DNA from 2 places in the Comamonas sp. NyZ500 genome. Region 1 is predicted to be linked to the other one. Evidence: predicted binding sites of a transcription regulator. Region 1 holds the regulator's gene; the other holds the start of a gene.

Region 1 (5,505 bases):
ACCAGTGTCTTTACTGGCAATGTGGTGATGACCAAGGGCTCCATCGTGCTGCGCGGTGCTCAGCTCGATGTGCGGCAGGACGCCGAGGGCTATCAGTACGGTGTGATCAAGGCCGAGGCCGGCAAGCGAGCGTTCTTCCGTCAGAAGCGCGATACCGTGGCCGGTCAGCCCGAGGAGTTCATCGAGGGCGAAGGCGAAGTCATCGAGTACGACGGCAAGGCCGATATCGTCAAGTTCATCCGTCGTGGCGAGATGCGCCGCTACCGTGGCGGTCAGCTCAGCGATCAGGTCACGGGCTCCATCATCGTCTACAACAACATCACCGACGTCTATACCGTCGATGGCCAGAAGACCAGCGGCGGCCTGCCGAGCTCCTCCGTGGGACAGGGTGGCCGTGTGCGCGCCATCATGGCGCCCAAGGACGGCACCCCGGGGGCACAGCCCAAGCCTGCAACACCTGCCACGCAGCTGCGCCAGAGCATGACGCTGGGCGGTGAGAAAGCCGACGAGAAGAAATGAGCGAGCCGACTTTCTCCAGCAGCCGCAGCGGCGAGTCCGACAGCCGCCTGGAGGCCAAGCATCTGGCCAAGTCCTACGGCAGCCGCAAGGTGGTCAAGGATGTGTCCCTGTCCGTGCAAAAAGGCGAGGTGGTCGGTTTGCTCGGCCCCAACGGTGCGGGCAAGACCACATCGTTCTACATGATCGTGGGCCTGGTGCGCAGCGACGGCGGCGAGATTTTCATCGACGGCCAGCCGGTGGGCGGCATGCCGATTCACCAGCGTTCGCGCCTGGGCCTGTCCTATCTGCCCCAGGAAGCCTCCATCTTTCGCAAGCTCAGCGTGGAAGACAATGTGCGCGCCGTGCTGGAGCTGCAAAAGGACGAGCAGGGCAAGACGCTGACGCGCGACGAGATCGAAAAGCGCCTCACGGGCTTGCTGCAGGAGCTGCGCGTAGAGCATCTGCGCCAGTCACCGGCGCTGGCGCTGTCCGGCGGTGAGCGCCGTCGCGTGGAAATTGCCCGCGCCCTGGCCACGCAACCGCGCTTCATTCTGCTTGACGAGCCGTTTGCCGGCATCGACCCGATCGCGGTGATCGAGATCCAGCGCATCATCGGCTTCCTCAAGGAGCGCGGCATCGGCGTGCTGATCACCGACCACAACGTGCGCGAGACGCTGGGCATCTGCGACCACGCCTTCATCATCAGCGACGGCCATGTGCTGGCCGAAGGCACGCCCGAGGAGATCGTGGAGAACGCCGATGTGCGCCGCGTCTATCTGGGCGAACATTTCAGAATGTGATGACCCCCACGCTCCCTCACTTTGTGTGGTCGCTGTCCCCGGAAGGGGCCCTGACCGGCTGCGCCGGGGTTTGCCCTGGGGCGGCCCGGCGGCAAGTCCATAGCACTGCGCGCGTTTGCGATGATTGTCTGGGAGCCGCGCCTCGATGAAGCCAGGTCTCTCGCTACGCGTTTCGCAGCATTTATCGCTTACGCCGCAGCTGCAGCAATCCATTCAGCTGCTGCAGCTCTCCACCCTGGAGCTGGCGCAGGAAGTCGAGCAGATGCTGGTCGACAACCCTTTTCTGGAACGTGCGGGCGATGAGGCAGAAACTGCGGGGGATGCTCCTGTAGATGTAGCTGCTAGCGCCAGTGAATACAGCACTTCAGATGGTATTCATGCTGAAAGAGATGCATCGCAAGCGCAACAAGCTACTGAAACGGTAGCGGAGACATCAAACCCCGAAACCCCGGAAACGCTGAACTGGGAGGCCGACGGCATGGACGGCCAGGACGGGGAATGGGGCGGCGAATCCAGCAGCGAGTGGGATACGCCCTCGGCCAGCAGCTCCACGCGCAACCGCGACGGCGATGACGAAACCGATGCCATCGATCTGGCGCGCGAGCACCAGAGCCTGACCGACTTTCTGCACCGTCAGGCGCTGAGCCTGCATCTTGGTGCGGCGGACATGGCTGCACTGCGCTTTCTCATCGAGTCGCTCAGCGACGACGGCTATCTCGAGGATTCCCTGCAGGAGTTGGCGCAGAGCCTGGCTGGCGACGACTTGGAGGAGCGCGAGGAGCTGGAGCAGCACTTTGCCATTGCGCTGAAGCTGCTGCAAAGCCTGGAGCCCGTGGGTGTGGGCGCGCGCGATCTGGCCGAGTGCCTGCAGCTGCAGCTGCGCGATCTGATCCGCACGGCCGAGGACGAGGGCACGACCGAGGCGCATATGAGCCGGCTGCTGCTGGCGCAGGCCATCTGTGCCCAGCCCATGGACCTGCTGGCGCGGCGCGATCTGCGCAAGCTCACCAGCCTGTGCGGTGCGCGAGAGGAGCAACTGCGCGAAGCCATGGCCCTGATCGCCAGGCTGGAGCCGCGTCCGGGGCGCCGCTTTGTCGACGTGGAACGCCATATCGTGGTGCCCGATGTCATCGTGCGCCCGGTGCGGTCCGGCTCGGGCCGGGTGGACTTCTCCGTGCAGCTCAACCCCGAGGTCATGCCGCGTCTGCGCGTGCACGACATCTATGCCGGCGTGCTGCGCCGCCACAAGAACAGCGACGGCCATGCGGCGCTGCAGCAGCAGCTGCAGGAGGCGCGCTGGTTCATCAAGAACATCCAGCAGCGCTTCGACACCATCTTGCGTGTTTCCGAAGCCATCGTGGAGCGGCAGAAGAACTTCTTTGTGCATGGCGAGCTGGCCATGCGCCCGCTGGTGCTGCGCGATATCGCCGACACCCTGGGCCTGCACGAGTCCACCATCAGCCGCGTGACCACGGCCAAGTACATGGCCACGCCCCAGGGCACTTTCGAGCTCAAGTATTTCTTCGGTTCGGGCCTGGGCACGGAAACCGGCGGCAGTGCTTCCAGCACGGCCGTGCGTGCGCTGATCAAGCAGTTTGTCGATGCCGAAGATGCCAGAAAGCCGCTGTCGGACGCCAAGCTGGCCGATATGCTCAAGGAGCAGGGCATCGAGTGCGCGCGCCGCACCGTTGCCAAATACCGCGAGCAGCTCAAGATACCGACGACCACGCTGCGCAAGGCGCTGTAGGGCACCGCAGAAACAAGAAAGCCGCTGATGCATCGCACAGCGGCTTTCTTGTTCTGCATTTAGGGCGGGAGCCTTGATAAGGCATTCCTCAAGCAAGGGGCAGCGAGCAAGAGCCGCCCTTGCGGCGATGCTGCCGTCCCCCTTGGGGGCGCCCGGCCAGGGGAAGGCGCGTAGCGCCTCAGGGGGTTATCAAGAAACCAACCACCAGATAAACCAGACCAGCACGCCGATCATCAGGCCGAACTTGAGGATCTTGTAGAAGGTCGGATTCCAGTCACGGAAGGCACGGCGGTACTTGCCCGCATAGAACGAGATCTTGAACAGCTTGCTGATCATGCCGCGCGGATCGCCCTCGTTGTTGGGCGAGCTGGCGGCGGCCACCACGTTCTTGCCCAGCCAGTGATTGAGCCACTGGGCAAAGCCATTGGTCATGGGGCGCTCCACATCGCAGAACAGCACGATGCGATTGCCTTCCGAGCGGTTCTCGGCCCAGTGCATAAAGGTCTCGTCGAAGATCACGCCTTCGCCTTCGCGCCAGCTATAGGGCTGGCCGTCGACCTCGATCATGCAGCGGTCGTCGTTGGGCGCCAGCACGGCCAGGTGATAGCGCAGCGAGCCCGCATAGGGGTCGCGGTGCAGATTGAGCTTGGCGCCGGGCGGCAGCTCGGCAAACATGGCGGCCTTGACGCTGGGAATCGATTTCACCAGGGCCGTGGTCTTGGGGCAAAGCTCCATGGCCGAAGGGTGAGCGTCGCCGTACCACTTGAGGTAGAAGCGCTTCCAGCCGGTCTTGAAGAAGGAGTTGAAGCCTGCGTCATCGTTATTGGCGGCGGCCTTGATCTGCATGTTCTTTTGCAGATTGACGGCTTCCTCGCGGATCTCGCGCCAGTTGGCCTGCAGCGGCGCCAGCTCGGGGAAGGTGCTGGTGGGCAGATAGGGCGTGCGCGGCACCTTGCTGAACATCAGCATGAAGACGTTGAACGGCGCTGTGAACGTGGAGTGGTCAAACAATTGCTTGACCACCTTGTGGCGCACCTTGCCGCGCAGATGCATGTACAGCCCGCAGCCAAAGAAGAGCAGCACCAGTGCCAGAACGATAATTTTTGCCATAAGGGCCAATTTTACCGGGGGCACCCCGGCGGCCACCATGGGGGCAGGTCAAACAGAACCGGGGTAGGGGAATATCAAAAGCAATAGCTGCCGGCGCTTGACGGCCAGGCGCAGCAGCCGGTCGGGATCAGATACTCAAGGCAGGGCCAGCACGGCGCAGTTGCACAGATCCGCGCTCTCGAACGCCGTTGTGTCGCCCGCTTTGAGCCCCGGCACGGGGAACAGGCGCACCGTCAGCGGCTTGTTGAGGCGAAACGCCATGGTGCCCGTATCGCGCATGACGGCGGCGATCTGCTCGGCGCTGCTGTCGCCCGGCACAGGCACGGTATCGAGGCCGATGCCGCAGACGCTGCTGTAGGTCAGCAGGGCGCGGATATCGAATTCGTCATTCAGACTGGCCTGGGCCAGGCCTTGGTCCTCGGTCACGGCCAGCATCAGGCCGCTGAAGCCGATCTGTGTCACGCCGTTGACCGATTTGAAGACGCGGGTCAGCAGGGCCGAGGCTTCCACCGTGCCGCTGGCGCCGAAATAGGGCACGCCCAGCAGTTGGTAGACATCGACCATGGAGGCGCAGGATTTGGACGGCGCGGCCGAGGTGTCCATGCCCGCGATATGCCAGCCCTCGGCCAGTTTCACGCCGTCGGCACAGCGCTGGATGGCAGTGGCATGCTCGTTCAGGGCCTGGCTCAGGCGCTCGAATGCGAGCCTGAACCACGCCGCGTGATCGAGCTGCAGGCGCTGCTGCTGCAGCTTCTGCAGTTCAGCCACCATGAGGTCTGGCGTTTCCAGACCCAGCACCAGAGCGCCGTGGTGCTGGCCGCGGTGGTAGCTGGCCGGGAAATAGGGAATGCCGGGCGCGCAGTTGAAGTTGACCGTGAAGTTGAAATTGCCTTCGCCGCGCGGCGTGGTGCACGCGATCTGCTGAATTGCCTGCACGCTGCTGGCCAGCAAGCCGGTCTGCAGAAAGCCATGTTCATCCAGATCGATGTTCACGCAGGCGTTGCACAGGTCGCCATAGGCGGCAATCAGCTGCGGCAGCAGGGCCACTTCCTGCGCATTGCGCGCCTCGCCCACGGCAAAGCGGATGCGGCGTTTGCCGGTGTTGATGGCCTTGAGCGTTTCGGCAATGCGCTGCAGGCCGGCGAGGGCGCTGTCTGCGCTGGAGACATCCAGATATTCGCCGAACGGGTTGCTCACGATGCGGATGGACTGCACCTGATAGCCCCGGGCCTCGATGGCATCGGCCACGGCATCGCATTGCTGCTTGGCCTGGGTCAGGCCGGCCTGCCACTGTGCCTCATCGGCGCTCAGGTTGACAAAGGCGGTGACGGTGCGCACGCGCACCAGTGG
Region 2 (5,505 bases), on a different contig from region 1:
GAGCAGACCCAGATGGCCTATGAAAAAGCCATTGATGCGGGCGCCGACATGATCGAGCTCGACATGCACATGACGCGCGACTGCCAGTTGGTGGCACGCCACAACGCCTGGCTGAGCGACAGCACCAACATCGCCGACGTTGCCAAGAGCAATTCCTATGTGGCCGCGCGCAAGCGCACCACGCCCGGGGTATGGGTCGATGTGAAATACCCCGCGACACCCGACAACGGGCCGGCCCGCTATCTGAGCGACCGTATCGATCCCAACAACCAGAAATCCGTGCTTCAGGCCCTGGTCGTCGATGGCGAGGACCACACCGGCGACTGGTCCATCTCCGACTTCAGCCTGCATGAGCTGCGCACGCTGCTGGGCGGCACCATACTGGACAACCGTGCCGACCGCCCCACGGAATGGAATGGCAAGCTGCCACTGATCAGCGCACAGGATGTGATCGATATCGCACTCGCCAAGGGCAAGGCGGCAGGCCGCACGATTGCCGTCTACGCCGAGACCAAGAACCCTTACTGGAACAACCAGCAGGCCATCGCCAACAGCTGCGGCACGGGCGAGCATCCGTTCGAGGACGCCGTGATGGCGCTGCTCGAGAGGAACCAGCTCAACCGCAAGGACGCGCCCATCTACATCCAGAGCTTCGACCCCGACAGCCTGAAGTATCTGCGCAAGGCGGGCATGAAGGCCAAGGGCGTGCAGCTGATCGACGGCAATGACTACAACTTCAGGGATGGCTCGGTCGGCTACATCACCAGCGACGAATGGACCTTCATCAGCGGCCGCCCCTATAGCTGGACGCTGGCAGGCGATGCGCGCACCTTCGCGGTCATGCAGACACCGGCAGGCCTGGCCGAGATCAAGACCTATGCCGACGGCATCGGCCCCTGGAAACCCCAGGTGCTGGCCCATTCCGTCGTTCCCTACAAGGACGGAGCAGGCCTCAAGGATGTGAACACCTTGAAGGACACGGGCCTGATCGCCAATGCGCACAAGGCAGGACTGGTGGTGCACAGCTTTACCTTCCGCAGCGAGGCCAGCCGCCTGGCTGGCATCTTCAAGGGTGACCCTGCACAGGAATACCTCGCTTACTACCGCCTGGGCATTGACGGCGTTTTCACCGATTTCACTGCTGCTGGCATCAAGGCTCGCGAAGCCTATATCGCCGAGCTGAAAAAGCCATAGACCGGGCTCGTTGCCGGCATCGGCCTGAGCGCCGGTGCCGTCCCGGCCTCAGGTCCTGCTTGTGCCTCAGCGCAGCCCGCCGATATAGCGTGCCGAGGTGCGCAGTATCTCGGCGGCCTTGGTGGTGACCGAGCTGTCGCTCTGCGCAGTCTCGGCAGGCACTGCATGCCGGGGCTTGTCGCCGCTCCAGCTGTCCTGCAGACGCCGGGCCAGGCGCGCCAGCTCCTCGTCCTGTTGCTCTCGCGCATGCTCCAGCGCAAAAGCCACCATGGCCTGTGCATAGGCCTGGTTGCAGGCCATCCATTCGGTATCGGTCACCCGGCCCGTCCTGCGCCGCAGCACCACATGCAGATGTGCGGCCACCGCCACTCGATCGCTGTCCTCCATACACCGCTCCTGTCTTTGATGGATCACTAGTGCTGACGCTCCAGATGCAGACTGATATCCAGGCCCTCCATTTCCTGCACGGCATCCACACGCAAAGGCATCAGCAGACGGATCAGCACCAGCACCCCGGCCGTGGCTGCGCCGCTGTAGGCAGCCACGGCTGCCACGGCAATCAACTGGTTCATCACCGTCGCGCCTGTGCCCGCAATCAGGGGGTCGGCAAACACCGCCGTGAGAATGGAGCCCGCAATGCCGCCCACGCCATGCACGCCGAACACATCGAGCGAGTCGTCGGCCCCGAGACGGCGCTTGAGCCAGGTTGCGCCCCAGAAGCAGACTGCGCCCGCAATCAAGCCTATCCACACCGCACTGCCCACCTGCACAAAGCCGGCAGCCGGTGTGATGGCCACCAGTCCGCCCACCATGCCCGAGAGCAGGCCCAGCAAGGTCGGAGCGCCGCGAACCAGCCATTCCACCACCATCCATGCCAGACCGGCAGCCGCTGCCGCCACGAGAGTGACCACAAAGGCCAGCGCTGCACGCCCGTCGGCAGACAGGGCCGATCCCGCGTTGAAGCCGAACCAGCCGAACAGCAGCAGCGCCGTGCCCATGGCCGTCCAGCCCAGGCTGTGCGGCTCGAATGGCTCGGTTCCGTAGCCGCGCCTGCGCCCCATCATGAAGGCACAGACCAGTGCCGCCACGCCCGCATTCACATGCACCACGGCGCCGCCGGCAAAGTCCAGTGCGCCGAGCTGGTTCAGCCAGCCCCCGCTCTCCCACACCCAGTGGGCCACCGGCGCATAGACCACCACGCACCACAGCGCGGCAAACACCAGCAGGGCCGCAAAGCGCATGCGCTCTACCACGGCCCCCACGATCAGCGAGGTGGTGATGATGGCGAATGCGGCCTGGAACAGGGCATAGGCCGCCTCGGGCAGATGCGGCGCCAGATGGCTGACCGAGATCACGCTGCGCCGGCCATCGAAGTGCAGCGAGGCAAACCAGGCTCGTCCCAGATTGCCAAGCCAGGCAGACTCGGCGGTGAACGCAAGCGAGTAGCCCAGGCCGAACCAGGTCAGGGTGACCACGCAGGCCACCGCAAAAACGGCCACCATGGTGTTGACCACATTCTTGCGCCGCACCAGCCCCGCATAGAACAGGGCAATGCCCGGCAAGGTCATCAGCAAGACCTGCGCCGACGCGACCATGACCCAACCGGTATCTGCCTTGTCGATGGCAGTCAATGGCACCATTTCCATGCACTCCCCCCTGCTTGTTTGCTTTGACAAAAAAAGGAAGCAGGTTCCATGCCAGTGCCATGCCGATCTGTCGATGCTTCATGATGGATAGCAGCATGCGTTGATCCATCAAGGTCTTTGCGCCTGTTTCATGAGAACCACGACGGGCAGCTTGTGCTCAGGCCTGAGCCCGTTATGCTCGACAAGGTCCATCGTTGCTGCACTGATTCATGACCTGGCTGCTGCTGACTCTTCATGTATTGCTGATTGCCGGCTTCGGCCTGCGCATTCTGCTGCGCAGAGACATGCGGCCCGATGTGCGGCTGGCCTGGCTCATGGTCATCGTGCTGCTGCCCTATGTGAGTTGCCTGCTGTACTACCTGTTTGGGGAAGTGGCCCTGGGCCGTGTACCAGGCCGCAGAAGGCTCAATGTGCGCGAGTTCTGTCAGACCCGGGGCAGCGCCCTTGCGTCCGCACCCGGCCCCATGTCGCAGGCACGACCCGCCATTCCCGATCAATGGCTGCCGGCCTTCCGCTATGCCTCGTCCATCAACGGCTTTGTACCGCTGCCCGGCCACAGGGCCGAGCTCATGCGCGATGGCGCGCATGCCCGTGCGCAGATGCTGGCCGACATGGATGCCGCGCGCCACGAGATCAATGTGCTGTACTACATCTGGCTGGACGACAGCACCGGCACCGATGTGGCCCATGCCCTGATGCGTGCCGCGCAGCGCGGCGTGACCTGCCGGGCCATGGTCGACGGTCTGGGCTCGCGCGCACTGACGCGCTCGCCACTGTGGCAGCAGATGCGGCAGGCCGGCGTGCACCTGGCGATTGCCCTGCCCATCAGCAATCTGCTCAAAGTCATGCTGACCAGCCGCATCGACCTGCGCAACCACCGCAAGATCACGCTCATAGACGGCAGGATCAACTATTGCGGCAGCCAGAACTGCGCCGACGAAGGCTTTCGCATCAAGGCTCGCTATGCCCCCTGGGTGGACATCATGCTGCGCCTGCAGGGTCCGGTGGTCATGCAGATGCAGCAGGCTTTTGCCAGCGACTGGGCGCAGTCTGATGCGTGCCTTGCACCACCGACAACCGAGACCGGCGCTGCCGCTGACGACGGCTTCCATGCCGTTGCGATTGCCGAAGGGCCGACGGAAAGAGCACGCTCTACACCCCAGCTGGTTGCCAGCCTGCTGGCCTGTGCGCAGCGCGAGGTCGTGATCTCCACCCCCTACTTCGTACCCGACAGCACGGTGCTAGATGCCTTGTGCGCCGCCGCGCTGCGCCAGGTGCAGGTCACACTGATCCTGCCCGCCCGCAATGACTCATGGATAGTCGGTGCCGTCAGCCGCAGCCATTACTGGCGGCTGCTGAGCGCCGGGGTCCATATCCACGAATTCCGCCCCGGCCTGCTGCATGCCAAGACCCTGTGTCTGGACGGATCGGTCAGCCTGATCGGCTCCACGAATCTCGATCTGCGCAGCTTTGACCTGAACTTTGAAAACAATGTATTGCTGCACGACGAAGCCATCACCGAGGCCATCCGGCATCGGCAACAGAGCTATCTGCACGAATCCGATGTGGTGACGCTGGCACAGGTGCATTCGGCTCCCTGGTGGAAGCGCATCTGGGACAACCTGCTGGGCGCCCTGAGCCCGCTGCTGTAAGCGCCATGCCCTGGCTTTGGGCATGCTCAAAGCCCGCGCACCACGCGCGTGCACACTGGCGCCTCCTCTCGCACCAAGGCGGAACGCCCTTTTATTTCATACGTGAAAGTCAGGGCTGATCCTCCCCTAATTTACACAAATCTGCAGGAATACCCTCTGCTGGCACGCCTTTCGCTTGCCTACATTCTTGTATGCAAGTTGCAGACAACTTGCATACAAGATTCCACAACTTGCGAAAGACGACTATGCGCCGCTTTGTCAGATCACTGTTCGGACAGGTGGTGATCGCACTCATACTGGGTGTGCTCGCCGGACTACTGGCTCCTGAATGGGCCGTGAAACTCAAACCCCTGGGCGATGGCTTCATCAAGCTCATCAAGATGATCATCCCCATACTGGTGTTCTGCGTGGTCGTGCACGGCATTGCCGGTGCAGGCGACCTCAAGCGCGTAGGCCGCGTGGGCGTCAAGGCCCTGATCTATTTCGAGGTTCTGACCACCATCGCCCTGGGTATGGGCCTGGTGCTGGCCTTTGTCTTCGAGCCCGGCGTGGGCATGAACGTGGACACCAGCAAGCTCGATGCCTCGGCCATGGCGGCCTATGCCAGCAATGCCGACAAGCTGACCAGCGGCGGCACGGTGGATTTCCTGATGAAGCTCATTCCCACCACCGTGGTGGAAGCCTTCGCCAAGGGCGACGTGCTGCAGGTACTGCTGTTCGCCGTGCTGTTCGGCTGCGCGCTGACCATGCTGGGAGAACGCGGCAAGCCCGTCTCCGCGCTGGTGGACGCCTTGTCCATGGCTCTGTTCAAGGTCATGGGCATCATCATCAAGCTGGCACCGCTGGGCGTGCTGGGCGCCATCGCCTTCACCGTGGGCCAATACGGCATAGGCTCGCTCAAGCAGTTGGGCATGCTGGTGGCGCTGTTCTACGTCTCGGTGCTGATCTTCGTGTTCGTGGTGCTGGGTCTGGTGATGCGCCTGTCGGGCTTCAGCCTGATCAAGCTGCTGCGC

What was found. The regulator sigma-54, encoded in region 1, starts transcription at its own class of promoters, with help from an activator protein. The targets are predictions, from matches to a motif close to TGGCANGNAANCTGCTTT.
Region 2: a site for sigma-54 is predicted at 2,877-2,894, ahead of JAO85_RS10250 (ammonium transporter). Genes of this name have one in related genera too.

Annotation. Positions count from the first base shown of each region.
Region 1 is NZ_JAEIJE010000003.1:436,607-442,111, reverse strand. Features, by position in the region: gene lptA (lipopolysaccharide transport periplasmic protein LptA) at 1-519, shown strand, start outside; gene lptB (LPS export ABC transporter ATP-binding protein) at 516-1,298, shown strand; gene JAO85_RS07780 (RNA polymerase factor sigma-54) at 1,444-3,045, shown strand; gene JAO85_RS07775 (aspartyl/asparaginyl beta-hydroxylase domain-containing protein) at 3,235-4,155, opposite strand; gene JAO85_RS07770 (DUF711 family protein) at 4,291-5,505, opposite strand, start outside.
Region 2 is NZ_JAEIJE010000005.1:124,090-129,594, reverse strand. Features, by position in the region: gene JAO85_RS10260 (glycerophosphodiester phosphodiesterase family protein) at 1-1,194, shown strand, start outside; gene JAO85_RS10255 (hypothetical protein) at 1,261-1,581, opposite strand; gene JAO85_RS10250 (ammonium transporter) at 1,608-2,840, opposite strand; gene cls (cardiolipin synthase) at 3,050-4,492, shown strand; gene JAO85_RS10240 (C4-dicarboxylate transporter DctA) at 4,738-5,505, shown strand, end outside.